DNA from 3 places in the Faecalibacterium tardum genome. Region 3 is predicted to be linked to each of the others. Evidence: riboswitches for the same ligand, from Rfam matches in the RefSeq annotation. Region 3 holds a riboswitch; each other region holds the start of a gene.

Region 1 (3,268 bases), on a different contig from region 3:
GGCAGATACGCCGATCATCACGCCCTCGCCCACGCGCTGGCGCACCTGTGCAGCGGCCATGTCGTCCTGACCCACATGGATGCCCTCGGCGTGGCACTGCAAGGCCACCTCCACGTTATCGTTGATGAACAGCGGCACACCGTATTGCTGGCACAGGGCGTGGATCTGGATGGCTTCCTGTAAAAAATCGGCGTCGCCCAGCTGCTTTTCCCGCAGCTGTACACAGGTGGCACCGCCCTTCAGGGCACTTTCCACCTGCTGATACAAGGTCTGCTCGCCCACCCATGCGCGGTCGGTCACCGCGTACAGGAGCATGGTGTGTTTATCGCACTTCATAGTTTGCGCCTTTCTCCAGCTGATCGGGAGTCATGTTGTAAATGGCATCAATGATGTAATTGCGGTAGGTGGCGTTGCCGTCCTGCGGGGTGAGCCGCTGGTGGGCAATCTCGCCCGCAAGACCCATGGCGCACACCGCCGCAGCGGCGGCCTCCAGCGGCTGGCCGGGGTTAGCGGTGACAAAGGCCGCCGTCAGGGCAGAGAGTTGACAGCCCGTGCCGGTGATGCTGCTCATCATGGCGTTGCCGTTGCGGATGCAGTAGGCCTTTTGTGCATCGGCCACGATGTCAATAGCGCCGGTAATGGCGATTACCGCGCCGGTGCGGGCGGCAAAAGCCTTGGCAAAGGCCACGGCGCTGTCCAGATTTTCCTCAGTCACCTTGTCGGCTACGTCTGCATCCACGCCCTTGGTGGTGCCCGCGCCGGAGGCAAGGGTCTTGATCTCCGAGATGTTGCCACGGATCACCGTGAACTGCACCTCCCGCAGCAGGCGGAAGGCGGTGTCCGTGCGCAGATGGGAGGCGCCGGCACCCACCGGGTCCAGTACCACCGGATGCCCCAGCTGATTGGCCTTTTTGCCCGCCAGCAGCATACTGGTGACGGTGCGGCTGTTCAGCGTGCCGATGTTGATGTTCAGCCCGCCGCAGATGGCGGTGATCTCCTCCACCTCGGCGGCATCATCGGCCATGATGGGGGAGGCACCGCAGGCCAGCACCATGTTGGCGCAGTCGTTCACGGTGACGTAGTTGGTGATGTTGTGGATGAGAGGGCTGCGGCTGCGCAGGTTCTCAAAGGCGGTTTTGAGCATTCCCGGCACCTCCGCTCAGGAAAGGCTGTTCTGCATGGAGCGCAGAGCGCCGGAGCGCTGCAGGCTGAACACCACTGCACCGGCGATCACCGCACCCACGGCGGTGGAGATGAGGAAGGGCACGATGTAGGCGTAGAAAGCGATGTCCGCAGCGCTCTTGCCCATCAGGAAGATGGCCACGGGCCATGCGCACAGGCCGCCCAGAATGCTGGTGCCGAACACCTCACCCACCACGGTGGCAATCAGGTTTTTGGTCTTGTGGTATGCAAGGCCACACAGCAGCGCACCGAACATACTGCCCGGGAAAGCCATCAGGCTGCCCAGACCCAGCAGATTGCGCAGCAGGGAAGCCACAAAGGCCACGCCTACACCCCACCAGGGCCCCAGCAGAACGGCGCACAGCACATTGACCATGTGCTGCACCGGGGCGCACTTGCTGCCGAACATGGGAAAGCTGAACACGCTGCCCACCACGCACAGGGCACAGAACATACCGGCAAGGGCAAGCTTTTTGACAGAGAGATTCTTCATGATAAATTGGCTCCTTTTCAATCATCTGCGGCAGCGCAGGATGAATACCGGCGCTCCCGCAACAAAACAGCCCGTGCCCGCCACAAGGCGGGAACAGGTACGGAAGGTGCGGTCGAAACTTACTGGTTTCCTCTCACGCCGGAACACGGCTTCCCATCGCTGCATTCATCCAAGGCTCAGGGCGCTCCCCCTCAGCCGGCTGCGGAACCTCCGCAGAGGCACAAAAAAACAGGAGGGGCCCGGCGCGGCTCCTCCTGCAAAAAATCATAAAGGGTATGACTTCCTACGGCGGCATTATCCGCATCAGGTAAAAGGGTCGAAGCTTGCTATACTTCCTCTCAGCCCGCTGCACGAGCTCCCCTGTGTTTGATTGTGACTGTTATTTTACACCTCTTTCCCCAAAAATGCAAGAGGGAAGGGGGACGATTTGGAATGGCCTCCGCTTGCGCTCTGGCCATCTTCAGCGGAAAGATTATTTTTATTTCGCGTTTGTCGCGGCCTGCGGGAACTTGTCGGGGCAAAGCCCCTCCATCTGCTCACGCAGACCGCTCCGCCGCTTGAAAGCCCCACTGGGGCTTTCATTGCTACGCAACCGCGGCCTACTCCAAACGCATTTTCACAAGTGGGGTCGCAGAGCAACGCGGAGCGCATTTTCAATCGTTAAACTGTTTCATTATAAACCAAAGCCGCCGTGCAGAGGTCTGCGCGGCGGCTTTGGTCACAGAAAGGAGAATAATATGAAAAAGCAGAGAAAGTCGGGTTAACCCATGGTCACCTGCACCGTTACCTCAGTACCAGCGGCAGCCAGCGGCAGTACATTGCCGGAGATGGTCTTGCCGTCCACAGTAACGGCCTTGATGCCGTGCTGCACCCCGGCGGTGTTGTCCACCGTAATGTGGTACACCGCACCGCGGTAGCGGCGGGTCACGGTGAAGCCGGACAGGGTGTGGGGGATGCAGGGGTCTACCCGCAGGCCGTCCAAGGTGGGCTGGATGCCCAGAATGTACTGGCTGATGTTGAAGAAGGTCCATGCCGCCGTGCCGGTCAGCCAGCTGTTTTTGGCCTCGCCGAAGGTGGGAGCGTCCTTACCGGCTACCATCTGGCTGTAAACGTAGGGCTCGGTACGGTGGATTTCGGAGATGTCCTCAATATAGGCGGGGCAGGTCTTGCGGTACACCGCAAAAGCACGGTCGCCGTGGCCGAGCGTTGCCTCGGCGCAGCTGATCCACGGGTTGTTGTGGCAGAAGATACCGGCGTTCTCCTTGTATCCCGGAGGATAGCTGGAGATCTCGCCCAAATTCAGCTGGTAGCTGGTGTAGGCGGGCTGCAGCAGCACCACACCGTATTTGGTGTCCAGACGCTCTTCCACACTGGCAAGTGCCTGTGCGGCTTGTCCGCTCTCCTTGCCGATGCCAGCCATGACGCACATGCCCTGCGGCTCAATAAAGATCTGACCCTCGGTGCACTCCTTGCTGCCGACGGGCTTGCCGAAAGCATCGTAGGCACGGCGGAACCATGCGCCGTCCCAACCGGCGGTCAGGGTGGCCTGCTCCACGGCATCAATGTGCTTGCGGGCGGCAGCGGCCTCCTCGG
Region 2 (3,268 bases), on a different contig from region 3:
CCGGCAGCCGTCTGGGCACTACCCGCGCCCAATGGGATGCCGCAGTAGCCGCGCACCCGGAGCTGCCCGCTCTGCTGGACGGTCTGCACTTCCACACCCTCTGCGAGCAGGACGCGGACGCGCTGGCGGTGACGCTGGCAGCGGTGGAGGAAAAGTTTGCCGACCTGCTGCCCAAGATGCAATGGCTCAATTTCGGCGGGGGACACCACATCACCCGCCCGGGCTACGCCCTTGCTACGCTGGAAAGCTGCATCCTATCGGTGCGGCAGAAGTACGGCGTACAGGTGTATCTGGAGCCCGGCGAGGCTTGGGCGCTGAACGCGGGCTATCTGGTTACCACCGTGCTGGACACCCTGTGCAACGGGGATACCCGTCTTGCCATTCTGGATATGTCCGCAGCCTGCCACACCCCGGACGTCATCGAGATGCCCTACCGCCCGCCGCTGCTGGATGCCGGTGAGGCAGGGGAGAAGGCACACACTGTCCGGCTGGGCGGCCCCACCTGCCTTGCGGGGGATATCATCGGGGATTACAGCTTTGATGCACCTCTTGCTGAGGGGGATAAGCTCATCTTCGGCGATATGGCCATCTACACCACCTGCAAGAACAACACCTTCAACGGCATGCCCCTGCCGCCCATCTGGCTGCTGGGCGCAGACGGCAATTGCCGGGAGCTGGTGCACTTCGGTTATCAGGACTTCAAAATGCGCTTGGGCGCACAGTAAAATAAAAAGCGTTTGTCACGGCCTGCGGGCTGCGACAAACGCTTTTTTCATGAAAGGGGTCGTTAAGGTGAACGGCAGATAAAACAAAAAGCACCACACATCTCTGTGTGGTGCTTTGGTTCTGGTAGAGATTACCGGGCTGTTGTAATCACGGTGACCCTCTTGCAGTCCATGCACGGCGCTCTCCCGGTTGAGCAAAACCCTCACTCGGTTGGCCTTAACAAAAAAGCACCACACGTTTCTGTGCAGTGCTTTTCTTTCTGGTGGAGATTACCGGGATCGAACCGGTGACCTCTTGCATGCCATGCAAGCGCTCTCCCAGCTGAGCTAAACCCCCAGATGTCTTGTCTTGTGCCTGACGACGTGTGTAATTATACCAGCCACAGGGGCGCTTGTCAACAGTTTTTTGAAAATTTTTTGCAGCAAAAAATCCCCGCAGGGCGTGTGCCCGGCGGGGATCGGAAAGCAGGGGAGAGCTCTTTTTGAGAAAACTACACCTTAGCGTGCCTGACGGTCGAAGATCTGCGGGGCCACACGGCACAACAGCACAGCGGCCACCATGGTGAGCAGGGTCTCGGGCAGCATATAACTGCCGTTGTAGGTCAGGCTGTAAGTCCATGCGGCCAGACCATCATTCAGGTTGCCCCAGACCAGCACGCCGGACAAAAAGCTGCACATAAAGCGCAGGAAACCGGCGGCAAAGGTGCCCACGGCCACGCCTACGGTGCGGTTCTTGAAGGGGCGGGCGAACAGCTCGGCCAGACCCAGTGCCATAAAGGCCAGCACATAGTCCAGCAGCACCTCACCGAGGAAGTAGAGGAAGGTGGAAGCGGGAGGAGGGTAGAAGCCCATGATCATTTGCAGGCAGGCGTTCACGAAACCGGTGAACAGGCCCCACTTTGCGCCGTGGCGGAAGGACACCAGCACAAAGGGCAGCATGCTCAGCAGGGTAATGCTGCCGCCGTTGGGCATGGTGAAGAACTTGATGTTGGAAAGCACCGTGCCAATGGCGATCATCAGGGCGCATTCCACCAGAATACGGGTCTTGGAATAGGTTTTGGACATGATGAAAAAAATTCCTCTCTCATAGTAGTACACAAAAACAAAATGCGCCTGCTGGCAGCAGACGCATGGAGGTTTGTTGAACGTACCGGACAGTTCCGCAAACTCCCTACGCCGGCATTGCCCGGATCAGGTAAAGGGTACTCCGCATTATGCGGATCTCAGCCTTACGGCACCCCTGTTTTTATGTCCGCCCACAGTATACGCGCCGGGGGACAAAAAGTCAAGCCCGCAGACATATTCCGCCCCGGCAGCGCGTATGTTATACCATTGCAAAGCTGGAACGCAGGGAGGCGGGATATGAAAGCCGATCCAGAACAGCGCGCCGTGCAGCTGGGGGAGTACATTGCTGCCCACAACGCCACGGTGCGGGCAGCGGCGGCTGCGTTCGGGTGCAGCAAGTCCACCGTGCACAAGGATGTTGCCGTGCGGCTGCGCAGCATCAGCCCTGCGCTGTACGGGCAGGTGCGTGCCGTGCTGGCGCGCAACAAGGCCGAGCGCCACCTGCGAGGCGGTGCTGCCACCCGGCGCAGATACAGCCGCCGCTAAAGCCAAAAAAGACCACTGCCCTGCGCAGCGGTCTTTTTTGACTGGGACGATTTTGAATGGCCGCCGCGCTGCTTTGGCCATATTCAGAGGAAAGCATGATTATAATTCGTGGTTCAAAAACACCTGCGGGTGCTTTTGAACCGCTTTTTCATAGGGGCGCAGAGAAAAGCGGCTGCTTTCATCCCCCGGTGTGAAACTGCTGCAGCGCGCCCTTTTCCAGTCGGCTTACCTGTGCCTGACTGATGCCGATCTCCTGCGCTACCTCCATCTGCGTTTTGCCGCGCAGATACCGCAGCTCCATGATGCGCTTTTCCCGGGGGGAAAGCGCGGCTACCGTATCGCGGAACTGCAACCCGCTGATCCAGCTCTCCTCGCTGTCCGGGTCGCGCACCTGATCGATCACATACATGGCATCGCCGCCGTCGGTGTACACCGGCTCATCAAGGCTGAGCGGTTCTACCACCGACTCCAGCGCGGCGGTCACCTCGCGCCGGGCAAGCCCCGCTGCTGCGGCGATCTCGTCCATGGTGGGCTCGCGCCCTAGCTGCTTTTCCAGCGTTTCCCGCGCCTGCATGGCACGGTAGGCGGTGTCCCGCAGGGTACGGCTTACCCGCAGGGCGTTGTTGTCCCGCAGAAAACGCCGGATCTCCCCGATGATCATGGGCACGCCGTAGGTGGAGAACCGCACCGGCTGCGCGGGGTCAAAATTGTCGATGGCCTTGATCAGCCCGATGCACCCCACCTGAAACAGGTCGTCCAGATTCTCGCCCCGCTGGGCAAACCGCTGCACCACGCTGAGCACCAGCCGCAAATTGCCCTCCACCATCCGCGCCCGGGCAGCCTTGTCCCCGGCGTGGGCAAGGGTGAGCAGCTGCCGCTTTTCCGCCTCGGTCAGCACCGGCAGCTGCCCTGTGTTCACGCCGCATAGCTCC
Region 3 (3,268 bases):
GCAGGGACTGGATATCGGCTTCCCGCAGACCGTACTCTTCCAGATATCGCAGCCGGGTCAGGTCCTCGTTCTCCTGCACAAAGGACAGCAGGGAATAGTAGGTGCGCATGGCAGCCATGGTGGTGGCCTTGGTCATGCCCCATGCAAAAATTTTGGCGTACTCCCGCAGATACAGGCTGTCCTCTACGAGGTAGCTTTTAAAGCAGTCCTCGCTCAGGGTACCGTTTTCCATCTTTTGCAGAAACTCGGTCTGTAAGCACTGCTCCCACACAGGCAGGTCTGCCTGCACCAGCGCCGAAACAAAGGGCAGGTCAGTCACGGACAAAATCTCCCTTCAGGTTGAAGGTGTGGTCCATGGGCCCGGAGCCGTGCCCCAGATCCAGCATGGCAGACAGACAGCCGGAAATGTAGGCCTTGGCGCGCTCCACAGCAGTATCAAGGTCGTAGCCTTTAGCCAGATTGGAGGCAATGGCGCTGGACAGGGTGCAGCCGGTGCCGTGGGTGTTGGGGTTTGCAATGCGCTTGCCCTTGAACCACTTGCCGGTGCCGCCGCGCCACAGCAGGTCGTCGGCATCGTTGATCTGGTGACCGCCTTTGCACAGTACGGCGCAGCCGTAGCGCTCGCTGATGGTGCGGGCAGCAGCCTCCATGTCGGCGGCGTTGGCAATAGTCATGCCGGACAGGATCTCAGCCTCCGGGATGTTGGGGGTAAGCACCTCGGCCAGCGGCAGCAGCTTTTCGGTCAGCGCCTGCACAGCATCGTCCTGCAGCAGCTTTGCGCCGGAGGTGGCCACCATCACGGGGTCCACCACGATATGCTTTGCGCCGTAGAAATGCAGCCGCTCGGCAATGGTGTCGATGAGCGGGGCAGAGGATACCATGCCGATCTTCACCGCGTCCGGGTAGATATCGGTGAACACGGCGTCGAGCTGCTGTGCCAGAAACTGCGGTGTGGTGTCAAAAATGGCGGTCACACCAGTGGTGTTCTGTGCCGTCAGGGCGGTAATGGCGCTCATGGCAAACACGCCGTTGGCGGTCATGGTCTTGATATCGGCCTGAATTCCGGCGCCGCCGCTGGAATCACTGCCGGCAATGGTCAATGCAGTTTTCATGGATGAAATGCTCCTTTGCAGAAAAAATGCGGATATGCCCGCAAAGACATATCCGCAGATAAAAGCGCTATCTCCCTACGTTGGCATGATCCAAATCAGGTCACAGGTCAGGACAGTACAGCCCACTCTCAGCCCGCTTGCACGGGCTCCCTTTTTATAGTAGAAAGCATACCACAATCGGGGAAAAGATGCAAGAAAAACAGGCTGCGCAAAATGCACCGCTTACTCGCCCAGTGCGGTGCGGATGTTGTCCAGCACCTTTTTGCTCAGCAGCACAAAGGCCTGCTTGGTGCGGCCTGCGGACACATTGGCGCAGCGTACGTTTTCCCGGGCAAAAAAGTCCTCGGCAACGGGGCCTGCGGCGGCGCGGGTGTCGCAGAAGAAGCGGGTGCCGGGCAGGTCAAGCCACTTTTCCAGTGCAGCGGAGTCAAAGCCGGGGCCGATGGAGGTGTTGAATAGCACCTTGCCTGCGCCTAGCTGGGCAAACTCGTTTTCGCCCAGCAGCAGCACGTTCTTGTTCAGGCAGGTGAACACCACCTCGCTGTCCGCCAGCAACTGGGGCAGGGGCTTGAAGGTCATACCGGCAGCCTCGGCGTCCGGCTTTGCGCTGCGGGCAAAGTAGCTGATCTCTGCGCCCATAAATTGCAGCGCATCGGCGATCATCCGGCCGGAAACGCCCAGACCCACAATGCCCACCTTCAGACCGGTGATCTCTACCGGCTCGTCCCGCAGCATGGGCATTCCAAAGCCGTGCAGCAGGCCGGTCAGCTCGTGCAGAACATACTCCACAACGCCGCGGTCGCCGTAGTCCCGGATGCCCAGCACCTTGATGCCCCGGGTGCGTGCGTAGGCGATATCCACGTTGGCGCTCTCCTCAGAGTACAGGCTGCAGCACATGCCGATATAGCGGATGTTGGGGCACTGCGCAATGACTTCCTTGCCCATGCGGGAGGTGTAGCTCAGCAGTACGGCATCGGCGTCTCCGATGCGGCGCACCATCTCGGCGTCGCTGGCGGGTACGTCACGGTACAGCACCACCTCTTTGGCGTAGCGGTGCAGCTCTTCCTCGGCAGAGGGGATCAGACTGACAGGCTCAATGGCAACAAGCTTTTCAAACATGACGGACTCCTCCTTATATTAGTAGAAGCAGACGGGCGAGGACAGATTGCGCAGCAGAGAGACGGCGCTCCAGCCCGCAATGGCGCTGGTGGAAGAGCAGATATCCACCACGGCCTTCACGCCCTCGATCTCGGCGGTGATGCAGTGGTCGTCGCCCACCCAGCCGGGCACAGAGTGCATGGTCACGCCGGTGATCTCGGGGCCGGTAGTAGCCAGAGAGGTAGCCACCGCCACGTTCACCCGGCGGGGGAAGGTAGCAATAGCCTGCTTTGCGTTGCCGGTGAACACGGTGGTCTTTTCGGTGTCGGTCAGCAGGTGCTCTGCCCACACCGGGGTGTTGCGGAAGCCCTTTGCACCGGTATGGGTCTCGATGCCGGCAGTCTCCGGCAGGCCCTGCGCCTGTGCCATCAGGGTGACAGTCTGCAACACGTCAAAGCCGCCAATGGCACCGCTGGCCAGATGCACCTTGGAACCGCCCTCCACGGCAGCTGCCTTGACCTGTGCGTAGAAATCCAGATCCGCAAAGGCACCGATGGATAGAATGACCAGATTGACGCCCCGCTTCAGCACCGGGATGGCCATAGCACGCACCGACTCCACCGAAGCAGCCTCCACGATATACTCCGGCTCAAGTGCCAGCAGTGCGTCCACATCCTCACAGACGGTGCAGCCGACATTGGCGGCGGTCTTTTCGGCCGAGGCGCGGGTGCGGCTGGTCACGCCCACCAGCTCGTAGTCCGGCAGCAGACCCTTCTTCCACGCGTCAGCCACGATGTTGCCCAGAAAACCGCAGCCCACAATACCCAATTTTGTTTTCATACCGTATCCTAAACTCCTTTTTTCTGCCTGTGGCAGCATATTCATAACCAGTATACCATATCGGGTACAAAAAGGAAAATGATGTTTGCAGCAGCCCGGCGGGGCAGGACATAAAAAGTTAACAAAATAAATTACAAAAAAATTACAAAACCCTATTGCAAAATGGTTTCAAAAGAGTTACAATATGGTTACAGCAAGGGCAAAGCCCCAAGGCTGTG

What was found. Region 3 has a riboswitch for thiamine pyrophosphate ahead of thiD (bifunctional hydroxymethylpyrimidine kinase/phosphomethylpyrimidine kinase). Riboswitches for the same ligand answer to the same signal wherever they lie in the genome.
Region 1: it holds a riboswitch for thiamine pyrophosphate, as region 3 does, so the genes downstream of both, thiW (energy coupling factor transporter S component ThiW) here and thiD (bifunctional hydroxymethylpyrimidine kinase/phosphomethylpyrimidine kinase) in region 3, are expected to answer to the same signal.
Region 2: it holds a riboswitch for thiamine pyrophosphate, as region 3 does, so the genes downstream of both, thiT (energy-coupled thiamine transporter ThiT) here and thiD (bifunctional hydroxymethylpyrimidine kinase/phosphomethylpyrimidine kinase) in region 3, are expected to answer to the same signal.

What each region holds. Positions count from the first base shown of each region.
Region 1 covers NZ_JBBMEO010000018.1:9,097-12,364, forward strand. The annotation lists gene thiE (thiamine phosphate synthase) at 1-336, opposite strand, end outside; gene thiM (hydroxyethylthiazole kinase) at 323-1,144, opposite strand; gene thiW (energy coupling factor transporter S component ThiW) at 1,160-1,675, opposite strand; TPP riboswitch at 1,939-2,047, opposite strand; gene WMO44_RS10330 (glycoside hydrolase family 94 protein) at 2,436-3,268, opposite strand, start outside.
Region 2 covers NZ_JBBMEO010000004.1:132,727-135,994, reverse strand. The annotation lists gene WMO44_RS05260 (carboxynorspermidine decarboxylase) at 1-725, shown strand, start outside; tRNA gene WMO44_RS05255 (tRNA-Ala) at 987-1,062, opposite strand; gene thiT (energy-coupled thiamine transporter ThiT) at 1,224-1,790, opposite strand; TPP riboswitch at 1,877-1,977, opposite strand; gene WMO44_RS05245 (sporulation transcriptional regulator SpoIIID) at 2,088-2,336, shown strand; gene sigG (RNA polymerase sporulation sigma factor SigG) at 2,515-3,268, opposite strand, start outside.
Region 3 covers NZ_JBBMEO010000001.1:350,767-354,034, forward strand. The annotation lists gene WMO44_RS01860 (thiaminase II/PqqC family protein) at 1-319, opposite strand, end outside; gene thiD (bifunctional hydroxymethylpyrimidine kinase/phosphomethylpyrimidine kinase) at 312-1,112, opposite strand; TPP riboswitch at 1,168-1,275, opposite strand; gene WMO44_RS01870 (NAD(P)-dependent oxidoreductase) at 1,335-2,231, opposite strand; gene WMO44_RS01875 (aspartate dehydrogenase domain-containing protein) at 2,250-3,050, opposite strand.